Regions from separate parts of the Paenibacillus pedocola genome, predicted to be linked through region 3. Evidence: riboswitches for the same ligand, from Rfam matches in the RefSeq annotation. Region 3 holds a riboswitch; each other region holds the start of a gene.
The links. Region 3 has a riboswitch for cyclic di-GMP ahead of QU597_RS03035 (transglutaminase-like domain-containing protein). Riboswitches for the same ligand answer to the same signal wherever they lie in the genome.

Region 1 (3,097 bases), 1.5 Mb from region 3:
ACTTATCCCAGCCCGGGCCAATTTCGGTTTTGATTGTAGCAGGATCGTCTGTTCCAAACACATCCTTGGCAAGCGAGCGGCGATAGATGAAGGCACCGCCAGTCGCCTGGTAGCCTAGACCCTTCAGCTGTCCGTCTTTACTGCCGATATCTACGGAGTATTGGGCGATGCCCGCATCCTTAACCATCTGGTCATCAAGGCCCAGGTCAGCATAATTCGCTGCATAGGAGGAAGCGTCGCCTTGCGTATACTTGAGCACGAATGCTGATTCTGCTGCATAAATGTCCGGGGCATCTTTACCACCAGCAGCCAGGGCCTGGTCAAGAGCTGGCTGATAAGCGCCATCGGTAGTAGCAATAACTGTGGTTTTGAACTCTACATTTGCATCAGGATGGGTTTCAATATACTTTTTGGTCATGTTCGGAATCTCATCCGTGAAACTCCAGAGATTGATGGTGACTTTCTCACCATTGCTCTTTGCCGGAGCTTCGGTAGCGTTTGCAGCCGGGGCTGTAGTTGGGCTTGATGCGTTTGAGTTCGAGTTTGAATTTGAGTTACCGCCGCACGCTGCGAGAGCAGATGACATCACGAGCAATGTGGAGATTCCTACTAAAACACGTTTCATACTTTTCATACTTTGCCTCCCCTTTTTTTCTTAATCACTCGGTTTTATGTAACCGCATTCATATTATAGAACCTAGGGATCCCGGACATAAGTCACCTGCCATTGGGAGAAATTCCACTATTTTTGGATTTCACTCCCTATTAGACAAAAAAAGACACCCGGGCTATGCCCGGGCGCCTCATGCTCTCAAATGTTCTATTATTCTAGTTCAGCAGGTTTTGTAATCGGTGTAACCTTGTTGTTCTTAGAATATTTAGCTTCAATTTTTGTGGTATATGTATCCTTTGTTCCGTCCGCAGCCAGCGCATAACTTAGATCCACGGTCAGCTTTTCTGTCTGCCAGGTCTTGGTATTGAGGAACAATTTCCAGGTCGCGCTTTTCGGCTCCAGCGTCTCGCCGTCCCAGAGATTTTCCTGGTCGTAGAGGGCAATGAGTCCCTTAGCCGCTGCCGGATCGGTTACCGTAACCTGCAGAACAGTCTGGGTGCCGACAGTAGTAACTTTCATCGACTTTTTAACATTTTTAACCGAATTCAGCATCGATGCAGGATCATACTGGGCTTTGGAATAAAAAGACTCCCATTCCTGCTTCTCCAGTCCAAGCCAATACTGTGCCTCAGGATCGATGGGCTCTCCGTCGCCGTCCGTTACTGCATCAGAGCTGCTAACCTCTCCATCTTCTCCGGTATCTGCGGCTGTATCCTCAGAATCAGCAATAAGTTCGCTTCCGTCTACAAGATAGTAGAATTCCTTATCATTGGCATATAAATCGTAAGATGTTTCCAGTAAACTGATATCCACATTGCCTGCAGCCGCAAAATTCGGCAGACGGCTGATATCCAGCTTCAGCGTGTTGGTGTTGCTGACCTTCACTCCGCCGGTCTGAATCTCCTGTTTCTTGATCACATCCAGGTGGAAATTTTTCAGCGTTTTGGCAGCTGCTGTTACTTTGCCGATGACTTGATCCACGGTAGGCGGTTTGGCAGCTGTTGTTGCTGCTGAGGCTACTTCAGGACCAGGCATCCAGCCCACCGTTCCGGACAGCAGCAATGCACCTGCGGCCATAATTGTACCTACTGTTTTTGAAACCTTCTTCATGTAGTTCCCCTTTCGGGTCCTTGCGTTAATCATAGATATCCCTATGCAGCCTGGCAATCATGACCGTCTATCCGGCGGCTTTAGACCCATGGCTTTGTGTCATCCTCTTTCGGGGATTTTACCTTTAACGCGGACATTCGATTATTGGATTTAACTTCCGGGATGCTTGTCCCTTTAATAATTTATCATGGTTATAATTACCTGTAAAACAAAACCGGTCTTAGTCCCCTGCAATTCAGGACCAAGACCGGTTTGTGGTTTATAAATTCGCTTAATGCGCTATACTTCTCCCGTTCCCACACTGGAAAGGAAGAACTCATATTCAAGGGTTTGCTCTGCCGGAATCGTATATTCCTTATGCACCGGCGCGCCCCAGCTATCATCTCCGCCTACACCCATTTGTCTTCCGGCTACCGTCACTACAGTGTAGTGAACCGGCGGGAGCTCAAACGGATGTGCGGCATGCTCCAGCTCGAATGCAGTATAAGGAGACAATGTACACTCTACAGGAGCGTTTGCGGGAGCTGTGATCTGCAGGCCGATCCCCGCTTCATCGGTAATCTTCACACGGCGTACACCGGTACGGTTACCGGATTCCTGCGGCACGAGATACCTGGACGGCAGCTCCTGCACCTTCCGGCTGAACACGCCAAGTCTGGCGCCGAACGCACGGTCGATGTAGTTCTCCTCAGGTCCCATCGCATACCATTCCGACTGATTGTAATCCGCTGACATTTTGAAGGATAAAGCCACGATTGGCAGGTTCGGAAGTCCGGCAGCACCGGTATAACGCGTACGTACTCTTACTGTTCCGTCACCGTAGACGGTATAAGCTGTCTTGAACGCCAGCTCTTCATGAATACTGAACCGGTAATCGAAGCTTACCGTTACTGAACCTTCCTGCTGCTCAAGGCTGACCTCAACGCATTTGCGTGCCAGACTTGCCGCATACCAGGTTCCGGCATGGTACCCGAGCTGGGTTCCCTTGTCATTGTCGGTAGTCGCACGCCAGAACAGCGGGGCCGGAGGGGCCTCAATCATTTCGTGTCCATGGTAGTTCAGCGACACCAGCGAACCGACCTGTTTGGAGAACAGCACAGTGAAGCCTTCACCGAGGACGCCGATCTGCACATCCCCTTCCACAACCTTAAGTTCGCCGGCTGGCAGCTCTGCTTCAGTCTCCTCTACTACAAAGACAGACTCGCCGAAGGCAATTTCATATCCCGCTTCGGCCCAAAGCTCTTCTTCCTTCAGCACCAGGGAAGCCTGAATGCTGTATTCGCCCGGAGTTCCTTCCGTCTGCGGAAGCTCAATCGGTACCAGCACTTCACTTTGCGGAGCTGTATTAACTTCAGCAGTCCACTTGCCGAGCAG
Region 2 (3,097 bases), 250 kb from region 3:
TCATGCACATGCCCGAATTCATAGGCGATAGTCCGGGTATAGGCCTGAAGCATGCGCTGAACGGCATCCCATGCGGTCTTGACATCTCCCGGAGCGTTCTCCCAGATCAGCGAAGCAGGCAACGCCATCAGATCTTCACGGGTCAAATCATAGGTTTTATAATCCAGCCACTGGGCCATAGGGTTCTCCCCCCGGTCCAGCGGATCAATGTTGGCGGCCCGATGGCCATGTATGCGAATATTAGCGATCAGCTTCGAGGCTCTTACAGCCTTTTTCAGCCACTCTGCATCTCCTGATACGGAAGGCTGCGGTACCTGGGTCGTATCCGGATCCAGTGGAGGAGGGCCGGAGGTGGTAAAAAGATCGCGGTAGTTAGGTTCTACTGAAGATGGATCATTAACGAACTGCTCATATTTCTCTTGAATATAACCCAAATTCGGTCCGTAATAATTGCTCCAAACGGATTCATTATAAGGTCCTTTGGCTGCCATGAATACATCCTCCTAACGGATGAACCCCACATGCGCCCAAACAGCACCGGCGTTAGGTGGAGCTACGATGTTTGCGGTTTCATTCCTTATCCTATTGTGCTACTTTAGGGGCGGCTAATCAATTCATACTTTGATCTATTCCGTTCGCAAAACGGCATGATTCAGCCTACAATTGATGCGGAACGATCATATGTTTTTTTAGTGTTTAAAATTCTAAAAAATGGGTATATGGTTTAATAAATATCTAGGAAAATAGTTTCATATCCGTTTAGGTCCTAAGGGGTAGAATGGAGTGAATGCCTATTTGAGTTACACAAATTATTACAAATTCAAGCTGCTTTTTTCAAATTCTTTTCATTTAAAATTTCCACAAAGCGACACATTTTTTGAGCAAGGCATTATATAATGTTATTGCGGATAACGGTTTCATGAATTCTAGCCAGATCCTTTCATGTGAAGGATCCAGTAAAGGGTAAACCTCGCCGAAAGGCAGGGACACAAAGTCTCGGGTCTAATGTAGAAATACTACGACGGCCGGACTGCCTGGGGACGCAAAATCTTAGGAGGAGATTTCTTGGATATGTCCAACCAGGGGAATGATGGGGAACTGCAGGCAGTTGATCTGGATTTAGAATGGGTATATTTGATGATGTCGGCTAAGAAGGCCGGCCTCAAGGTGGATGAGATCCGCCAGTTTTTAAGTGAAAAAACGTTGCAGGTAATGTGAGATGGGGCTGACCGGACGATACATACAGAAAAGGGCACAGCGAAAGAGATGCTGTGCCCTTTTCTGTATGGCCGGGAAGGGGAGCGTCACTTAATCCTTCTGCTCCAGCCGCCATTTCTGATAATCCAGAAATTCCTTGAATTCCCGTTTACTTATCCCTGAAGCCATAGCTTCCTGTACGAGCCGGAACCATTCTCCGTCGAGTGAAGCCTCCTGTGATTCCAGGGGTTCGCCATACAGCAGTGCATGAATAGATACCTGAAGCGCATCGGCGATCTTTTCGATGAATTGGATAGAGGGGTTGGATTGAATATTTCTTTCCACATTGCTTAGGTATGATTTCGCCACGTCAGCCTTGTCCGCCAGCTCAGATAAAGACAAACCCTTTTCCAAACGGAGATGGTGGATACGACTTCCCATATTATCTGGCACGATTAAAACGCCCCTCCGTTACTTTTTGTTATCAGTATAGCAAATTTTCTCATAGCGGACAAAAATCATTGTTTGATCGTCATCAGCTGAGGTCCCGTCTATAAAAAAGGCATATCCAGCCCGGGTTAGGGAAGGATATGCCTTTTTGGTAAGCTTACCTCGACTATTTAAGTTCTCCTAAACCTTGTTTAGCATTGAAGGTCCAGGTAAGGTCCAGTTTATCTCCCTGGAATACGTTCTGATCCTGACCGTTGTCTACAAAGACGAAGGCTACCTTGAAGACCTTGGATTGTCCGGCTGTGATACCGCCAGGCAGAGCGCCGGTGCTGATCAAATCATAGTTAGCCGTATTTTTCAGATCCTTCAGGGAGATTTCCCCGATGACAAAATTGGTGATGTCGCCGCTGACATAAGTATCCTTGAGAAGTTTGACTTTGAAATGGTCACCCAGATCCTGTCCCGCGTTATTCGTACCGGCATCGGTTACCGTGTAAGCGCTAGCCAGTTTCAGCTCCTTGATATCGAGTGAGCCGCTGTTTTGCAGAGTGAAGTTACGGACGGCGATGTCACCAGGCTTGAGGTTGCTGAGGTTAACGATTTCCGACGGGCTGGTATTCAGATCCAGTGTTCCTGCTGCGAAGGTAGCTGTGCTCTGCGCAGTATCGCTGAAGTAAGCGAACGTTCCTCCTCCGATTAAAGACAATCCCAGTGCCGCCGATGCAATACCCAGACCCAGTGTTTTTTTGATACCCATAATATAAATTCCTCCTCGGTTATGTTTTTATTATTGAATAGCAGGGTTTACTTGAATTCGCCGGCTCCCTGGCTGGCTTCGAAGTTCCAGGTAAGCTTCAGCTTATCGCCTTGGTAATAGTTTTGCGGCTGGAAGTTTTCTTTGAAGGCAAATTGAACGGTGAGCTTATCCTCGGTACCCGCTTTAATGCCTGATTTTTCCCCTCCAAGCAGCGTACCCAGTATTTTTCTGGCTACGAGATCCGGGCTCTGGCTCTCCAGATCGGCGAGCGAAATGATAAGAACCTCCGGCTGTTTTTTGTCGTTGTTATTCAGGAAAGTAACGATAATATCATCCTTCAGATTATGGCTGCCGTTGTTGTTGTTCGTGTCCGTCACTGCGGATGAAGTCTTCAGCAAGACCTTGGGAATGTCGAGGGAGCCGTCATTTTTCAGTTTGAAATCTCTGGTGATCAGATCGCCAGGCTTCAGATTGCTGAGATCAACAATGACAGCAGGGTCAGAGGTGAGGCTAAGAGTTCCGTTGTTAAATGCAGCTGTGCTCTGGGCGGAATCGCTAAAGTAAGCGAAAGTGCCTCCGCCGACAAGTGTCAGGCCAAGCGCTGCGGAAGCAACGCCGAGACCCAGTGTTTTTTTAATATTCATTTGTTCATCCCTCTCTCATAGATCTTTTTGGCAACAGGTGTACCTTTAA
Region 3 (3,097 bases):
TGAATATGTACGGGAGGAGCGGTTCGCCGGAGAGACTAAGTACCCGCTGAAGAAAATGATCCGGTTTGCGCTCGACGGCATCACCTCCTTTTCACATAAGCCGCTCAAAATAGCCTCATATATAGGCTTTTTCCTGTCCTTCTCCAGCTTCCTGTACCTGTTCTTTGTATTGTTTCAAAAGTTATTTACTTCCTGGACGGTTCCCGGCTGGGCTTCCATAGTGGGTGTCAATTTACTATTTAACGGTATCGTGCTGATGCTGCTTGGGGTAATCGGAGAATATATCGGACGTATTTATGATGAATCCAAGGATAGACCGCTCTATATCGTGCGCGAAACCAAAGGCTACCGTGACGGAGAGCATGATGAAATGCGAGAGGACAATGACGATGGCAGATAAGAGGCTGAACGCGGGGGTTATCCAGTTTTTAAAATTCAATGCCGTAGGGCTGCTGAATACGCTGATTGATTTTGCAGTATTTACCCTGCTTCATTCACTGGGGATGATCAATACCCCGGCACAGATCATTTCTTATAGTGCAGGAACAGCAAACAGCTTCTTTTGGAACAAAAAAGTGACTTTTCGTGACCGTGACGCCGTTAAGGCTGGATCTGACCGGCTGCAGCTGGTGAAATTTATCGTACTCAATCTGGTGGTGCTTGGAATATCAGTGCTGCTGATGCATCTTCTGACAGACAGCTTCGGGCTTCAGGTATTGATTGCCAAGGTGCTCGTTACGTTTGTCACTGTGATTATCAATTTCTTCGGAAGCCGCATGTGGGTATTTTAAGACAAATATTAGAACAGGGCTTGCCCGGTTCCAGACTAACGGGGTGATGTATATGCGGAAGTTTTCCTATTTGATTATACTGGCCGGAATCCTTGTCATGCTGTATCCGAAAGCGAACGAGTGGTATAACGACAGACAACAGGATAAATTGCTGAAAGAGGCCGAACAGGCTTATAGTGAGATAGCCCCGACCTCTCAGCCGGATCTGGAAAAACCGTACGCAGAGGTGACTCAACTGCTCACAGAGGAATCAGCAGATGAAGAACAGGTGCAGCCATCAGCACAGCCCTCCCCGGAGATTAAGGTGGGCGGTAAGATCATCGGAATTATCCAGATTGACCGGATTGACTTGAAGCTGCCTGTTTTAGAGGGGGCGACCAAGTCTAATATGAAGCATGCTGCTGCCCATATGAAGGAGACGGCTCCGCTCGGCGAAGTCGGAAATGCAGCTATTGCCGCTCACCGGTCAAGAACTACGGGAAGACTGTTCAACCGGTTGAATGAAGTGAAGATTGGAGACACAATCTCGATCAAAACGAGTACAAAAGAGTACCAATACGAGGTTTATGATATTTCCGTAGTAGAGCCGACGGATGTATCGGTGCTGAATGGAGATAACATTAATAAAATCCTTACTCTGATTACTTGTGATCCGCTGGTAAATCCGACACACCGCTTGATAATCCACGCAAAATTGTCCTGATTTGAGGCTAAGGAGCTGTGACCCGAATTATGAAGAATTTTAGTGGAAAATGGTAGGAATCTAGCAATTTGGGGCTTGTATATAGATGACAATATGATACTATATAACTATAAAAGCTATACACGATAACGGCAAACCTATCGAAAGGTAGGGACGCAAAGCTAGAGGGCCTTCCCGAAAGGATGGCAGCCAGCTACCGAATGAGGGGCTTTTTTTGTTTGCTTTTTTGAGAGAAATCTAGCATTTATTGGTAGATGAGAGAACAGATAAAGCTGCAACGATAACGGCAAACCTATCGAAAGGTAGGGACGCAAAGCTAAAGGGCCTTCCCGAAAGGATGGCAGCCAGCTACCGAAAGGGGTTTTATCCAATGAAAAAGTTCTATTTTATGTTATTAACGTTGTTTGTCGTAGTCACTTCCGTTCAGACAAGCCCAGCTTCAGCTGCAACTGCAACTACGGGCTGGTTAAATACAGCGAAACTGGATCAGGGCGTTGTCGAAGTTTCCTATGATGTCCCCGCAGACAAGCGTATCAAAGTCATGATCACTAAGGATGGCAACAGCTACACCTACAACTTATATGCTTTTCAATCCACAGAATCCTTTCCACTGCAACAGGGGAATGGCACATATAAAGTATCTATTCTTGAGAATACAAGCGGCAACAAATATAAAGTAATTTCTTCCGAAAATGTAGAACTTAACTTGAGCAATGCCAACGCCGTATACCTGAGTTCCGTACAGAACGTCAAATGGAGCTCCTCCGATAAATCCATCCAGAAAGCTAAACAGCTTACGCAAGGCCTGACAACAGATGAAGCTAAAGTAACAGCCATCTATAACTACATTGTTGCAAATGTGAAGTACGACTACAAACTGGCTGCAACTGTAACGCAGGATTATATCCCCAAGAACGACAACACATTGCTCACCAAAAAAGGGATCTGCTACGATTATGCTTCGCTATTTGCAACCATGCTGCGCAGTGAAGGAATCCCGACTAAATTGGTAATGGGCAATACCAGTTATGTTTCAACGTACCATGCTTGGAATGAAGTATTGCTTAACGGTAAATGGGTAACAATCGATACAACAGTTGATGCCGGGTTGACTAAGAACAGTAAAGAAACAGCATTGATCAAAATAGCAAGCAAATATAGCGCTGCAAAATTCTATTAATAATTCATTATATAAACCCCAGACAATACGTGAGATAACCTGCTTAAGGATTAAGCAGGTTATCTTTTTTAGTTAAGGGGGTTGCTTTTCAATAGGTATCTGCGGTATTATAGGTAAGCGTTGTTAGAGCGCACGAAAGTTTGACTGAAATGACCGAATAAGAAATTTCAGAAAAAGCTTGCGTTTCTAAATCAAACGTGATATATTATAAGAGTTGCTGGTGGCGAGCTAATCGACACTGACAACGAGCTTGATCTTTGAAAACTGAACAACGAGTGAGTATCGGAAATCACTTCGGTGAGATCCGAAATTAGAGAATGCAAATTCTCGTCAGATGTTTCAAAATGAGCAATCGCTCTTTCTAAATACCAATTTGGAGAGTTTGATCCTGGCTCAGGACGAACGCTGGCGGCGTGCCTAATA
Region 4 (3,097 bases), 410 kb from region 3:
GCTGGCGTTGGTGCTGCTGTCGGCGCTGGCGTTGGTGCTGCTGTCGGCGTTGGTGCCGCTGTCGGCGTTGGCGTTGGTGCCGCTGTCGGCGTTGACGTTGGTGCCGTTGTCGGCGACACTGTTACTGTCTGCACCATGGCCAGCGAATTCGTCACCAATGATGATTCTGCAGTACTTATAGATGATGTGGAACTTTTCAAGAACAATGCGCTTGAAGGAACGGTTACTTTGGCCTGGCTGGGACTCTGCCACATCATACGGATATTGGCATCACCGGCATTTTCATAATATTCTACTTTAATGTCATAATACTGTCCGGCTTTCAGGGCAATGCTTCCGGTACGCTCGGTACCGCTCTGCTTCATCCAGCTGTCGATAACGGCTGTTCCATTCACATAAACACGGATACCATCATCCGATGTTGTATAGAATTGATAGGTTTCACTATAAGAAGGCTTAATCAGGCCGGTCCAGCGTACGGAAAAAATATCTACAGGCAATGAAGCATCCGGTGATGCCTGACGCCAGTTGAAATTAAGCAAACTATCATTGCGTACCAGCACAGGCGTGCCGGACAGCGTCATATTCTTGAAATATTCACCTGCAAGCCCGTTTACCAACGGTACCGGTGCCTGCAATGTATTTTCAGGTACAGGAGTCGGCGTTGGCGTTGCCGTTGGTGTCGCTGTCGGCGTTGCCGTTGGCGTTGCTGTCGGCGTTGCCATTGGCGTAGCTGTCGGCGTTGCCGTTGGCGTTGCTGTCGGCGTTGCCGTTGGCGTTGCTGTCGGCGTTGCCGTTGGCGTAGCTGTCGGCGTTGCCGTTGGCGTAGCTGTCGGCGTTGCCGTTGGCGTTGCTGTCGGCGTTGCCGTTGGCGTAGCTGTCGGCGTTGCCGTTGCGCCCGGGACTGTCCACGCCTTATATTCATCCCGGGTCAGGGTGTAGCTGTCATTCATAAAGCTTGTGATTGTAGTCGTGCTGTTGTTATCATAGAGCATTTTTCCCCAGTTCATCATATAAACGTAATTCTTCTGGTAGAGCTGCAGCTTAGCTGTACTCGGCATTTCACCATTCTCACCGATGCCGACCGGCTTACCGGCAGCCAGACTAACCAAGCTGTCATAATATCTATTCATATAATCATTATTGTATATATCAGCTGCAAGTACATCGACCTTATTCGCACCAGGATAGGTCAGCTCATAGGGATCAGACCAGGCATTCGGAGCATTCGGATTCCATACCCACAGCAGATTGTTAAGTTTATGATAATTAACAAACCGATCATACATAATATTCCAAAGATCAGTGAAATTGCTCTTCTTTCCCCACCAGAACCAGTCACCGTTCATCTCATGGTAAGGTCTCCAGAGTACGGGAACTCCTGCATCCCGCAGGCTTTTGAGTGAAACTGCAACTTTATCGAGGTCGGCAATCAATGCATTGTACTGTGCCGTACCTGGTGTTATATATTTGTTGAACTCTGCTTGTGTTAATGATTTCTGCACATTTGCCCAATCATACGTAGTGCCCGGCAGATTCTCATGAAAAGTCATTGCTACGATACCGCCCGATTTGGCCCAGTTGATAGCACTATTGACTACATTCTTCCGTTGCGTTGCAGCAGTGCTTTCCGATTGTCCGCTGATTACTCCAAGCTCATATCCGTGAAGTGCGGCATATTGTCCGCTTGTTCCTTTCAGCTTGTTGCTAAATTCATCCGGGCTCTCCAGATAGTCATGCTGGCCTGAAATAATTCCTTTTCCGGAAATAGAATACAGGTTACCAAGGAGCTTGACGGCTTCAGCTGAAGCGTCCGGATTAACTGGCACAGCTGTACTTGAAGCTGCTTTAGCCGGGGAAGGTGCAAGTCCTAGTCCAAGCGGTACTGCGGACAAAAACACAGCCAGAGACAACACGGCGGACAACAGACGAAACTTACGGTAAGTTTTCAAAATGATCTTCCTTTCGGTAGCCAGGCTGCCACTTTTAAGAGGCCCTATAGCTTTGCGTCCCTATCTTTCGAGTAGGTTTGCCTTTGTCGTTTTGGAAGGATTTCTCCTTCTTACCGTAAGTATCGACTCTATTAAGTTGTAGGTTTATAGCAAAAATTAAGATTTCTTAATAAATGGTTCTTAATACCTGTTTTGGATTTGTAACAATTGGTTAAATAGATTATTTAGGCCTACGAAATGAACTGTTGTAATGCTATATCCTTCCAGTCCAAGGTGATTCGGATATTATCCTCTTCCACCAGCTCAGATCCGGTCTGCACTTCGATAAACTCCACATCCGTCAGCGCAAGGATCGCATGTTTGGTGCCTTCAGGGATGCGAACCACATCGCCCGCCTTCACATTATGCATTTTCTCGTTAATCACAATGCTGGCTTCCCCGCTTACAAAGGTCCAGATTTCACTGCGTTTGCGGTGCAGCTGGTAGCTGATGTTCTTGCCCTCTTCAATAAAAATCCGCTTAGTCAGGACTTCATTGCCCTCATCGTACTTCACATAATCAATGACCTTGTAATGGCCCCAGCGGCGTTCCTCGAACATCGGTCTTTGCTCGTAAGACTTCAGCACTTCTTTGATCCGTGGACTTTCCGCTTTATGCGTAACCAAGATGCCATCCGGGCTGGCGGCGATAATTAAGTCCTTCGCCCCGATGACTGTAATCGGAATATCCAGCTCATTGATCAGGCAGGTTCCCTCAGAATCGGCAGTGACAACACCTTTCCCTACCAGATTGCTGCTCATTTCTTCAGTCAGTGTATTCCAGGTACCCAGATCCTTCCAGAAGCCTGCATAAGGCTGAACCACGATATTCTCCTCTTTTTCCACCACTTCGTAATCAAAGCTGATGGAGGCAAGCAGTTTATACTGCTTCTGCAGTTCCTCGTAGTTAAGCGGCAGCCCTTTGCGCTGCAGAATATCAAGCAGATAACCTAAGCGGAAAGCGAACACCCCGCAATTCCAAAGGGCTCCTTTGCTGATCAGACCTTCGGCTTGTACACGGTCAGGTTTTTCCTGGAAATGGCTCACTTGCAGATATCCGCTTGTTCCCGCCTCAGCAGTGGTAGGGATGATATATCCGTATTTCTC

Region 1: linked by a shared signal. The riboswitch ahead of QU597_RS25275 (DUF6612 family protein) and the one ahead of QU597_RS03035 (transglutaminase-like domain-containing protein) in region 3 are both predicted to bind cyclic di-GMP.
Region 2: linked by a shared signal. The riboswitch ahead of QU597_RS01900 (anti-repressor SinI family protein) and the one ahead of QU597_RS03035 (transglutaminase-like domain-containing protein) in region 3 are both predicted to bind cyclic di-GMP.
Region 4: linked by a shared signal. The riboswitch ahead of QU597_RS04730 (PA14 domain-containing protein) and the one ahead of QU597_RS03035 (transglutaminase-like domain-containing protein) in region 3 are both predicted to bind cyclic di-GMP.

Annotation. Positions count from the first base shown of each region.
Region 1 covers NZ_CP134223.1:5,700,486-5,703,582, forward strand. Annotated here, with positions in the region: gene QU597_RS25270 (ABC transporter substrate-binding protein) at 1-634, opposite strand, end outside; gene QU597_RS25275 (DUF6612 family protein) at 824-1,723, opposite strand; cyclic di-GMP riboswitch class I at 1,765-1,856, opposite strand; gene lacZ (beta-galactosidase, LacZ type) at 2,003-3,097, opposite strand, start outside.
Region 2 covers NZ_CP134223.1:434,741-437,837, forward strand. Annotated here, with positions in the region: gene QU597_RS01895 (2-oxoglutarate dehydrogenase E1 component) at 1-491, opposite strand, end outside; cyclic di-GMP riboswitch class I at 953-1,038, shown strand; gene QU597_RS01900 (anti-repressor SinI family protein) at 1,072-1,218, shown strand; gene QU597_RS01905 (helix-turn-helix domain-containing protein) at 1,309-1,638, opposite strand; gene QU597_RS01910 (TasA family protein) at 1,814-2,404, opposite strand; gene QU597_RS01915 (TasA family protein) at 2,452-3,048, opposite strand.
Region 3 covers NZ_CP134223.1:689,497-692,593, forward strand. Annotated here, with positions in the region: gene QU597_RS03020 (glycosyltransferase family 2 protein) at 1-400, shown strand, start outside; gene QU597_RS03025 (GtrA family protein) at 390-791, shown strand; gene QU597_RS03030 (class D sortase) at 844-1,494, shown strand; cyclic di-GMP riboswitch class I at 1,615-1,695, shown strand; cyclic di-GMP riboswitch class I at 1,770-1,850, shown strand; gene QU597_RS03035 (transglutaminase-like domain-containing protein) at 1,865-2,674, shown strand; rRNA gene QU597_RS03040 (16S ribosomal RNA) at 3,045-3,097, shown strand, end outside.
Region 4 covers NZ_CP134223.1:1,096,655-1,099,751, reverse strand. Annotated here, with positions in the region: gene QU597_RS04730 (PA14 domain-containing protein) at 1-1,952, opposite strand, end outside; cyclic di-GMP riboswitch class I at 1,965-2,044, opposite strand; gene QU597_RS04725 (sugar phosphate nucleotidyltransferase) at 2,183-3,097, opposite strand, start outside.